One region of the Cellvibrio fontiphilus genome, then DNA from elsewhere that is predicted to be linked to it. Evidence: predicted binding sites of a transcription regulator. Region 1 holds the regulator's gene; the other holds the start of a gene.
The links. Region 1 encodes sigma-54, which starts transcription at its own class of promoters, with help from an activator protein. Its sites were predicted from a motif close to TGGCACANNNNTTGCNNT; they were not measured.
Positions count from the first base shown of each region.

Region 2: a site for sigma-54 is predicted at 1,676-1,693, ahead of flhA (flagellar biosynthesis protein FlhA). Genes of this name have one in related genera too.

Region 1 covers NZ_JBHRTF010000004.1:845,566-851,552, forward strand. Annotated here, with positions in the region: gene motA (flagellar motor stator protein MotA) at 1-233, shown strand, start outside; gene motB (flagellar motor protein MotB) at 246-1,214, shown strand; gene yjgA (ribosome biogenesis factor YjgA) at 1,281-1,799, opposite strand; gene ACFODX_RS12150 (HPr family phosphocarrier protein) at 1,948-2,220, opposite strand; gene rapZ (RNase adapter RapZ) at 2,224-3,093, opposite strand; gene ptsN (PTS IIA-like nitrogen regulatory protein PtsN) at 3,106-3,558, opposite strand; gene hpf (ribosome hibernation-promoting factor, HPF/YfiA family) at 3,625-3,915, opposite strand; gene ACFODX_RS12170 (RNA polymerase factor sigma-54) at 4,023-5,675, opposite strand; gene lptB (LPS export ABC transporter ATP-binding protein) at 5,828-5,987, opposite strand, start outside.
Region 2 covers NZ_JBHRTF010000003.1:420,630-426,616, forward strand. Annotated here, with positions in the region: gene ACFODX_RS07455 (RHS repeat-associated core domain-containing protein) at 260-1,060, shown strand; gene ACFODX_RS07460 (hypothetical protein) at 1,086-1,355, shown strand; gene flhA (flagellar biosynthesis protein FlhA) at 1,734-3,962, shown strand; gene flhF (flagellar biosynthesis protein FlhF) at 4,020-5,609, shown strand; gene ACFODX_RS07475 (MinD/ParA family protein) at 5,774-5,987, shown strand, end outside.

The DNA of each region.
Region 1 (5,987 bases):
CGCTGCTGGGGATTTTGTTCGCCTATGGTTTTATCGCCCCCTTTTCCAGCTATCTACAGGGTAAGGTTCGCGATGAAGGCCGCGCTTACGAATGTATCAAAGCGGTATTAGTGGCCTCTATGAATGGTGTGCCACCGCAGGTAGCCGTCGAGTTTGGCCGTAAAGTTCTTTTCCACAGTGTTCGTCCCAGTTTCAAAGAACTGGAAGAGCAGTATCGCGCCAGCAAGAAGTAAGGTCGATTTTCCATGGAAAAGAATTCAGCTCAGCAGCCGATCATCATCAAAAAGAAAAAGGGGCATGGCCATGGGCATCATGGCGGTTCCTGGAAGGTTGCACTCGCCGATTTTATGACCGCAATGATGGCCTTCTTTCTCTTGATGTGGCTGCTGGGAAGCACCTCGCCTGAGGAAAAAAAGGCCATCTCAGGTTACTTTCAAGACCCTGGCAGCCCATATGTAGTGGGTGAGGGTGGTGCCAATCCAGGCATAATTAATTTGGAACAACCTACCGAGCCGCTGATTCCTGCAGAGGTGGATGATACGCCTGCGCAAGAGGTTACAGAGGATCAGATCAAAAAAGAGATGGAGCGGATCGAAAACGAACAGCTGGAGGAGCTCAAACGACAACTGGAGACGGAAATCAATGCACTCGATTCGGTGTTCCAGCAAATTAAGGATCAAATCTTAATCGACTTTACCGCGTTGGGGTTGAGAATCCAGATTGTTGATAAAGACCAGCGCCCCATGTTTGATGTCGGCAGCGCCAACCTCAAACCCTATTCGGTGGAGGTGCTTCATGCGCTTGCCCCGATACTGAACAAGGTACAGAACAAAATCAGTGTGACTGGCCATACCGACTCGACTCCCTATGGTGTAGGTGCCAGTTATACCAACTGGGAATTGTCAGCAGATCGCGCTAACGCTGCGCGCCGCGCGTTACTGGAGGGGAATTATCCAGAAGGTAAGGTGGCAACAGTGCAGGGGATGGGATCGGCGGCCCCTTTTCTTATTGATCGCCCCGATGAACCTATTAATCGTCGGATCGCCATTATTGTGCTCAAGAAAGCAGTTGCCGATGCATTGGGCAGTGGTGCGGGGATAGATAGCAGCAAATTGATTAACAGCAGCGAAACATTTACCCAGCCGGCCCCCGGCCCGAAAATTCTATCGCCCAATGAAGTTAATGACGCGATCGATGCGGCAAATGCACCATAAAATGAAAAGACTTATAAAAACAAAGCCCGGATTATTCCGGGCTTTGTTTTTAATACGACCTTGGTGTTAATCCTGAGCGGCGAGTTGGTCGCGAATAAAACCGAAGAGTTTGCGCGCATTCGCAGGCGGTTTGTTTTCATCCCTTTCTTTTTGTGCCGCACGAATTAATTGACGCAGGTGTTGTACATCCAGGCCCGGGCAGGAGGTCACCAGGGTTTGGAAAATTTGTTTGTCGCCCTCAATCAGCAAATCGCGGTAGCGCTCGATCTGATGCTGACGATGCACATACTGATCGCTACGGTTTTGCATTTTCTCAACCGCTGCTTTGATTTCCTCATGGTTGCCTTCGCGCATCAAACGACCGATATACTGGATTTGGCGGCGACGCGCTTCTTTAGGCGGTAATTTGCGGGCGATATAAATGGCATCCAACATTTCTTCGCTGAGTGGAATATTGGCCAGCTGCTTTTCATTCATATCGATCAAGCTTTCGCCCAGCGCCTGCAAGGCATGCATATCGCGTTTTACCTGCGACTTGCTGAGAATGTAGTCATCCGGATTGATGTCGTCGTAGTTGTAAACCATAAAAGTATCTGTCGTATTCAGTAGGTCATGCCAAATGAAAGCCCGGCAAGGTTGGCAGCCAGTATAAAGGTGAGTAGCGTTTAAAAGGTCGCGCAGCTTAGTGCACAGAGGCTTCAGTCACAACTGCTTTGGATTAACAATAGAGTATTTATTCGCCTTCTTCAAAGCGATCTGCAATCAGGTTGCGTATAGCGCTCATCGCTATCTCCGCATCCTCGCCGTCTATATTGACTTCTATACGGCTGCCACAACTTGCGGCGAGTAGCATTAGAGACATTACACTCTTTGCATCCGCCCAGATACCCTCACCCACACGCACCTGAATGCTCGCCTTGAATTGGTTTGCCAAAGTGGCAAACTTGGCTGCCGCACGTGCGTGTAAGCCACGCTTATTGATAATGTCGAGGGTTTCGATTGGCATGGTTTAATGCTTTTTGTGTTTGTTGATATCGCGATGGCGTACCTGCACATCGTTAAAACTTTGATCAAAGTGACGTTGTAATCGTTCCGCCAGATAAACCGAGCGATGTTGTCCTCCGGTACAGCCGACAGCGATGGTGATGTAACTGCGGTTGTTTGCTTGGTAGCGAGGTAGCCAGCGTGTCAGATAGTGCTCAATGTCCTCATACATCTCTTTGACAGTGATTTGTTCTTCCAAAAACTCAATAACATCCTGATCCTTACCAGTCAGTGGGCGCAGGTTGGGTTTCCAGTGAGGGTTTGGTAAACAGCGAGCATCAAACACCAAATCGGCGTTTACAGGAATGCCGTGTTTAAAACCAAAGGACTCGAACAGGATTGCCATGGTCGATTCACTGCGCCCAACAACACGCTCTTTCACTAAATCCCGCAATTCATGCAGGTTCAAATGGCTGGTATCGATTATTTGGTCAGCACAATCCCGGATTGGCTCCAATAAATGCTGCTCAGCCGTGATGGATTCCTCAAGGCTGGTGTGCTTATCCGAAAGTGGGTGTTTGCGCCGTGTTTCGCTAAAGCGTTGAATAAGTACTGCTGGCTGAGAATCCAGAAACAAGGTCCGAAAGGGCAAATGTGCCTCTTTCAGTGTACTGATCATTTGCGGAAATATATTCAGGTCTTGCCAGGCGTTGCGCACGTCAATGCCTATGGCAAAGCGCTGCTGGTCGTCCTTGTGGATTTGTATTTGGGCTACCAATGCTGGTAGCAGGCTAACGGGTAGGTTGTCGATGCAATTAAAACCAACATCTTCCAGCACATGCAGTGCGGTACTTTTTCCTGAGCCTGACAGCCCGCTTACTATCACAAGGTGCATGGCATAGACCTACTAGGGGGCGGCTATAGCTGCTTGAAAAAGTGCTGTATCGCTGTCCGCTGTGCGCAGGCGTTGGCGGTAGTCAGCGTTGTTGAGAGCTCCTGCCAGTGCTGCCAGGGTTTGTAGATGTTCATCATGAGCATCTTCGGGTACCAACATTGCAAACAGTATGTCAACCGGTTGTGAATCTATGGCATCAAAATCGATTGGATCTGCCAGTGTGAGCAGCGCGCCTATGGTGCTATTGCAATTTGCGATGCGACAGTGGGGTATGGCGATGCCGTGCCCTATGCCGGTAGAGCCAAGGCGCTCTCTGCCGATTAGCCGGCGGAAGAGTTCGTCTGCCTCAATACCCGGAACATCCTGAGCAATAGCGTTAGCTAACAACTCTAGGGCGCGTTTTTTACTGCCGCCCTCAACACCGCAAAGCGTGCGTCCAGGGGTAATAAGATTTTGAATTTGCATGGTAGGTGTGACTAAAAGATTCTATCAATAAGTACGCGGCGAGTCTGACGACCCGCCGCATGATGATTAACGATGGCTGCGCATCTTTTCTTTGTGCTTAATTAGCTGGCGATCCAGCTTATCTGCCAGGGCATCAATAGCTGCATAGAGATCATCATGGGTTGCATCTGCAAACAAGTCCTTACCACTTACATGGATAGTGGCCTCTGCTTTCTGAATAAGTTTATCAACGGAGAGGATCACATGGGTGCTGGTAATTCGATCATGGTGGTGACTTAGACGCTCAATTTTGCTGTTGACGTAGTCTTTTAGTGAATCGGTAACTTCCAAATGATGACCACTAATGTTTATTTGCATAGATACTTCCTCTCGATAGAAACAAAATGGTTGTGATCAGCACAACCTAACAGTTCATCCTTGATTTTCTTCCGAATTAGGTACTGCTTGCCAGTGACAATACTAAGTCAAATGGTCTTACGTTCGTTTGAAGGTGGAATGTTCAGCGATTCGCGATATTTTGCGATTGTGCGACGCGCCACCTGAATTCCCTGTTCCGCCAATAAGTCGGTAATTTTGCTATCGCTCAGGGGTTTTTTGGGGTTCTCAGCGCTAACCAGTTTTTTGATAATGGCGCGAATTGCTGTCGATGAGCACTCGCCTCCACTATCGGTACTGACGTGGCTGGAGAAAAAGTACTTAAGTTCAAATATACCTTGCGGTGTATGCATATATTTTTGGGTGGTCACACGAGAGATGGTGGACTCATGCATTTCCACTATCTCGGCAATGTCATGTAATACCAGCGGTTTCATTGCCTCCGGCCCGTAGTCTAGAAAGCCGCGTTGTTTTTCTACAATACAGCTCGCCACTTTTAATAGTGTCTCGTTACGGCTCTGTAAGCTTTTTAGAAACCAGCGAGCCTCCTGTAAATTGTCTTTGAGAAAGGTATTGTCGCTACTGGAGTCGGCTCGTTTTACCATTGAAGCATAGTTGGCATTGATGCGTAGGCGCGGTGCAATTTCTGGATTTAATTCCACTATCCAGCGACCATCGCGCTTCTCTACAAACACATCAGGAACAACATATTCAGTGTCGCCGCTGGCGATAATATCGCCCGGGCGGGGGTTAAGGCTCTGGATAAGGGCTATAGCTTGGCTAAGTTCAGCTTCTTTAAGCTTGGTGCGGCGCATCAGCTGACGATAATCGCGGCTGCCTAAAATAGGTAGATAGAGCTTGGCGATAAGTTTCGCGGAATCCAGATATGGCGTCTTGGTGTCAAACTGTTGCAGCTGTACCAGCAGGCATTCCGAAAGATTCTGGCTGCAGACACCGCAGGGATCAAACTGTTGTAAGCGGTGCTGTACCGCTACCACCTCATCCAACTCCAGATCTTCCAGATCGTTGCGCATTCCCTCAAATATTTCTTCAATGCTGATTGATAGCATGCCGCTGGGTTCTACGGCATCGATGATGGCCATTGCCAGCACCCTATCACGATCAGACATTGGGGTGAGGTTAAGTTGCCACATCAGGTGGTCATAAAGTGAGTCTGTTGCAGCGCGGCGGCTTTCAAAGTCACTGTCTTCATTGTCGAAGTTGTTTGAGCTTCCCGCTGCGGAGGTTTGGTAAACGTCATCCCAACTGGTATCTACTGGTAGATCGGAAGGAATGGAGTCGCTCCAATCGCCACTATCGGCACTAAAACTCTCGCTTTCCCCATAGACATCGCTATCGCTGAATGACTCCCCATCACTAAAGTTATCGCTCTCACCAAAACTCTCGGTGTCACTGTAACTAGGCTCGCTAAAGCTATCGCTGGTGGAAGAGGTGAAGCTGTCGCTACTGGAGTAATCATTACTCGTATCGGTGCCGGACTCGGCAGCAATTTCTTGTTGGCGGTTGTAATCGATTTGATCGTCAGCACTGCCTTCGTAATCACTGCTTTGGCTAGGGGAGTCAAAGCTCTCCTCCATTTCAAGCATAGGATTTGAATCAAGCGCCTCTTGGATCTCTTGCTGTAAATCCAGGGTTGAAAGCTGCAGGAGGCGAATTGCCTGCTGCAGTTGGGGGGTCATGGTCAGCTGTTGGCCGAGTTTAAGCTGGAGAGATTGTTTCATTGTTGTTGCAACAAACCCTTAAATAACACGGTATGGAAAACATCTGTTAAGTGGAGTTTAGTCAGGGTTTGCGCTTCAAGCAACATGCTTAAGCAAGCTTTATGCCTAGTAGACAAAGAATGTTGCTTGTCAAGTTGTTTCTGCTTTGTTCGTCAGAGGCGGAAGTGCTCGCCCAGATAGACTTCGCGAACCTTGCTGTTGCTCAGCACAGTATCAGCGCTGCCCTCTGCGATTATGTGCCCCTCGCTGACGATGTAGGCCGTTTCACAGATATCAAGGGTTTCGCGCACATTATGGTCGGTTATCAATACA
Region 2 (5,987 bases), on a different contig from region 1:
TTTTATGATTGTGATGTTGAGTTATCCCTCTGTCGTCAATACCAAACCCCCGTGCATCACTCCGCCGTCAACACCAAACAGCCTTGCATATCGATGGTGATCACGGGTGGGTTGATAGTGAATCCCGCTTGTTTCAACTAGTGTCGTACAAGGCACAGAATATTTCACCTACGCCAAAGCGGGCACCTTTCTTCATACCCAAAAAACAAATGGCGTTAATCAAAACTACATTTATCTGGGTAACAGCCTCATAGCCAAGGTGGATAACACCACCACAAGCTATGTGCACACGGATCATTTAGGTTCGGTAGTTGCTGAATCGAATAGCGCAGGGCAAATCACCAAACGTTTCCATTACAAACCCTTTGGTGAGACCCTGGAAACCCAACAGGATGATGTTGGCTATACTGGCCATAAGCATGACTCGGATTTGGGTTTAACCTACATGCAGGCGCGGTATTATGATCCAGTGCTGGGTAGGTTTTATGGGAATGATCCGGTGGGGTATGTTGCGAAGAATCCGGTGCATTCGTTTAATCGGTATGCGTATGCGAATAATAATCCGTATAAGTACATCGATCCGGACGGAAAAAATGGTGTTATCCCCAGAATGAGTCAAATGAATGCGTTAGCATCTTCTTCTCAGCAAACTCCCCAATCTGTACGAGCAGCTATTTTTGCAGAAGAACATAAAGCTCAGGCAAGCTTTAAGGCAATGAGCCTGCACGCAGATACGTTATCTGTTGTAGCAATTGCAACAGGTCAGGCGCAGGCAGCTATTCCACTAAGTGTTGTGTCAGCGACAGCATCTGTTGTAGCTGATAGCATTGATTTCACATCAGATCAGGATTTAACAAAAAAATCTAATGAAGCAACTCTCGTAGAGGGGGCTGGTTATGCTGCGGGAAAGGCTGCTGAAAATGGAGTGACTGCTGCTGGAGAGGTGGTTGGTACTTTGGGTTTTAAAGGAAAAGTAGTAGAAAGAGTCATAGATGTAGCGGCTGAAGCTACAAGTCAGAGTGTTTCCGATACCTTAAAAGACGATTATCTAAAAGATTAATCAGTAGTTTTTATAAAGGCTTTTTATGAAAGATGATTTATTAATTCATGTATATCTAGAAAAGAAGTTCTTGCTAGTATTTCGATTGCTCATGTTTTTTATTGTTTCGTTATTTTTATGGACTGTTTACGAGGCTTTTGACAATGGCTACGTTGAGACAAAGGGGAATAAAGAATTAGAGGGATCATTGATATTTTATTTATATATCCTAAAGCAACTTGTTTTTGCTGGTTTGTTTATTTGGCTTGGTACTGGCGGTGCAAGAGATAGGATGCATAATGATAAAATTGAATAATTTTGACAGTGACCTCAATCTTTGAAAATGCCCCCGACCCCTGATTATTTCAACTTGTCGGGGGTTTTTGTCTTGATGAGTATTTGATTTGTTCTCCCTCCGCCGTCAACACCAAATACCTGTGCATTACACGAATGGTCATGGGTTATTAATGCTGAATCCGGCCTGATCCAATTGGGTTATAGCTAGAGCATTATGCTTGTTACTGCCAAAACATCCCATTCAACAGCATGGCGCAATGAATTTTCGAGGGCGATTCTTTGGTTATTTGGTGGGCAAAAACCAACGCTCGCAACAGAGTAAAAACGCTTTTTTCAAATCGGTACACTTCTTGCGATAAGCACTGGTAAATGATTTCACCGTCAAGAATCCGTGCTTATGGCTCTTCCTTCGTTCAATCAGCTCAATAACTTTAATGGCAAAGCGGCGCTTGGCTCCTTGCGGGGTATGGGGCGTGGCAATTTGGGCATTCCTATTTTGCTACTGATGCTGTTGGCAATGATTATTTTGCCCATCCCGCCGTTGCTGTTGGATATGTTTTTTACTTTCAATATCGCGCTGGCACTGGTGGTGTTGCTGGTGTCAGTGTATGCCATGCGGCCGCTGGATTTTGCGGCTTTCCCGACAATTTTGCTGATTGCGACTTTACTGCGCCTGGGCCTGAATGTGGCATCTACCCGTGTGGTGTTGCTGGAAGGGCATCAAGGTGGCGATGCGGCCGGTAAGGTGATTGAAGCCTTTGGGCATGTAGTGATTGGCGGAAATTTGGCGGTGGGTATAGTGGTGTTCATCATTCTGATGATCATCAACTTTGTGGTGGTAACCAAGGGTGCCGGGCGTATCTCCGAAGTGAGTGCGCGTTTCACCCTGGATGCTATGCCCGGTAAACAAATGGCAATCGATGCCGATTTGAATGCGGGTTTGATCGATCAGGATCAGGCGCGTACCCGCCGGCAGGAAGTCTCGTCTGAGGCTGATTTTTACGGCGCTATGGATGGTGCGAGCAAATTTGTACGCGGCGATGCGGTCGCCGGCATCATGATTATGTTTATCAACATCTTTGGCGGTCTTGCCATAGGTATGGCACAACATGATCTTCCGTTTGTTGAGGCATTTGAGAAATACACCATCCTGACGATTGGTGATGGTCTGGTCGCACAAATTCCCGGGCTGTTGTTATCTGTGGCTTCTGCCATTTTGGTTACCCGTGTTAACAGTTCCCAGGAGATGGGGGCGCAGGTTGTCGGTCAGATGTTTACCTCTCCAAAAGCGCTGGCGGTTAGCGGCATCATGATGTTGGTGATGGGTGCTATACCCGGAATGCCGCATCTGGCATTTCTTGGATTGGGATTTATTTGCGTTGGTTTGGCCTACTACATCCACTGGCGCAAGCAACAGCCTGCCGCGGTGGAGGACAACTCGTTTATCCCCGCCGGTGCACGCTTGGCCGGAGAAATGCCCACAGGTGGTGGTGCGCCGGCCGGTGCGAGTATCGCGCCACAACGCAGCGCGCCGGCGCTACCGCCTGGTACACCTGAATCGCCTGAACTGGGTTGGGATGATGTACAGCCAGTGGATGTCATTGGGCTGGAGGTTGGTTATCGCCTCATTCCGATGGTGGATAAAAACCAGGGTGGTGAATTGTTGGGGCGTATCAAAGGCGTTCGTAAAAAGCTGTCACAGGAAATGGGGTTCCTCATTCCCTCGGTGCACATTCGCGACAATCTTGACCTGAATCCAACCGGTTATCGCATCAGTCTCATGGGGGTATCCATGGCGGAGGCAGATGTTTACCCGGATCGTGAATTGGCGATAAATCCGGGGCAGGTGTTTGGCTCGCTGGATGGTTTAAAAACCAAAGATCCGGCGTTTGGTTTGGATGCTATTTGGATTAACCCCAACCTGCGGGAGCAGGCGCAAACCCTGGGTTATACCGTGGTAGACCCGAGCACCGTGGTGGCGACCCATCTCAATCAAATTCTGCAGCAGCATACCTTCGAACTGCTGGGCCATGAGGACGTACAAAAACTATTGGATATGCTGGCGAAGACTTCGCCCAAACTGGTGGAAGAGCTAGTGCCTAATACCATCAGCATTAATGTGCTGCTGAAAGTCCTGCAGAACCTGCTGCGTGAGCGGGTGCCTATTCGCGATATTCGCTCCATCGCCGAAGCTTTGGCGGGCAGTGGTATCAAGAGTCAAGATCCCGCCGCTTTAACCGCCTTGGCGCGGGTAGCACTCTGCCGACAAATCGTCCAAAACATCATAGGAAACGAGCGAAACCTGCCTGTAGTAACGCTTGAGCCGGGTTTGGAACAGTTATTGCTAAATACCGTTCAACAGGCACAAAAAGCTGGCGCTGACGATAGTGCGTTTATCGAACCCGGCTTGGCGGACAGGTTGCAGCAGTCGCTGATTACCGCGGCCCAGAAGATGGAAATGGCGGGTAAGCCGCTGGTGTTACTGGTTGCTGCACCTCTGCGTCCCATGCTGGCGCGCTTTGTTCGTCATAGCGTCCCCGATATGCGGGTTCTGGCTTACAACGAAGTGCCTGACAACAAACAAATCAGTATCGAAGCCAGCGTAGGTGCTGACAAAAATGGCTGATTACCTTAGTGCAATTTAATGGTTAACCAGGTGGCCCACCCCGGGCGGGAGTTGAATATGCAAGTCAAACGTTTCGTAGCTGCCGATATGCGCCGTGCGTTGGAATTGGTTCGCCAGGAGCTGGGGCCAGATGCAATTATTCTCTCCAGCAACCGTATCCCTGAGGGAGTGGAGTTGCTGACTACCATGGGTTCGGATTACGAGCTGAAACAGCTTCAAACCCGTCCGTTTTCCGAGGCGACTTTTGCCCCCAGCGAGCCATTGCTGAGTGATGGCGATTTATCGCCACGGGTTTTGGAGCGCCAGCCTGCGCGTAAAAATGTGGCGCCGGTAATCAGCCAGATTCCCGATCACCCCAACGCCGGTAAAACCGGCGCTCAACTGGCGGACGATATAGAGCGCGCGCATCAACGGATGATTGCGGCCCGCAAGGCAGAGGAATCTGCCAAAGAATTTTTGGTGGGTAAAAATACGGTGGTAAATGCTGGAATTCCGCGCCATGCCTCTGCGCCGGCGGCATCGCCCAAAAAAGGCATGAGTGCTGCGGAGCGCTATCCGCTGGTTGATCCGGCGCCGGCACCTGCCGCCAAGACCTTAACCCCTGACTCACTGTCATTTCGCGATGCCTTGCTCAGCAATACCCGCAGTGTCCAGGATCAAAAAATCGATGCGTTGCTCACTGGCAATCACATCGCCAACAACACAACCAAGCCCACCGTTGCTCCAGTGGTTTCCGCACCGGATGTGCTCGATCAAAACGCCCAATTGAGTGAGTTGCAAGCGGAAATCGCCGATATGCGATTACTGCTGGAGCAGCAGCTGGATCGTTTGACTGGTCAGCAAACCATCGCCAACGACTCCCCCATACTGGCAAGTATTGCTCGTCGTCTGGAGCGCCTGAGTTTGCCAAAAGAAGTAATCGCCAAAGTGATTAGTGCTTGTACTAAAACCAAAACTCTCGGTGAAGCCTGGCCGGACGCTCTGGCCAATCTGGCCCATCAGCTGCCAGTGAATGGCCGTGATATTGTCGATCAGGGCGGTATTTTTGCGTTTGTTGGCCCCACTGGTTCAGGTAAAACTACCACTATCGGAAAGCTGGCCGCGCGCTATGTGCTGCAGCATGGCGCTGACAAGGTGGCGATTATCACCACCGACACTTATCGCATTGCGGCTCACGATCAATTGCGTTCGCTGGCGCGTATTTTGCGCGTGCCGGTGCGTGTGGTCGATGAAGCTAACCCACTGGATGCAGTATTGCGCAGCTTGCGTCACTGCTTATTGGTGTTGATCGATACGGCAGGTTTCCGCCATGGCGACCCGCATTTAAAGGCCCAGCTGAAAGCCTTGGCAGATCAACCGCAAGTGAAAACCTATCTGGTAATGTCATCCAACAGTCAGGCGCAAATGCTAAAAGCCTCGGTGCATGCCTATGGTGCTGCGCGCTTGCAAGGGTGTGTGCTGACCAAGCTGGATGAAACCGCTGGCATTGGTGAAGCGCTGGGCGTGGTGATGCAAAGCCGCCTGCCGATTGCCTACACCACCGATGGTCAGGACATTCCCAAAAATCTGGAAGTGGCGCGAGCACACCAGTTGGTGGCCCGTGCTGTCGCTTTGCTTAAAACGACAACAGCAACGGCGGTTTCTTAACCAGTAAATCTATATAAGCCCATGATTTTAGCGGTGAAACTGAAATTTATCGGATCTTTTTCCAATCCCTATCTATACTCAGTTCACCAGTGGCGCGCGACAAAAAGGTCGTAATACTGAACAGCGGCCGCGCTTAAAAAGAATATGTTTGGAGTTACCTGTAGATGAGCCAAGTGCGACCCGTTCAAGTTATCGCCGTGTCCGGCGGCAAAGGCGGAGTAGGCAAGAGCAACATTTCCGTCAACCTGAGTATTGCCTTGGCAGAATTGCGTCGTCGGGTGGTATTGCTGGATGCTGACTTGGGGCTCGCTAATGTCGATGTATTGTTGGGCATTCGTGCAACTCACACACTTGCCGATGTTCTGGCGGGAACCCATT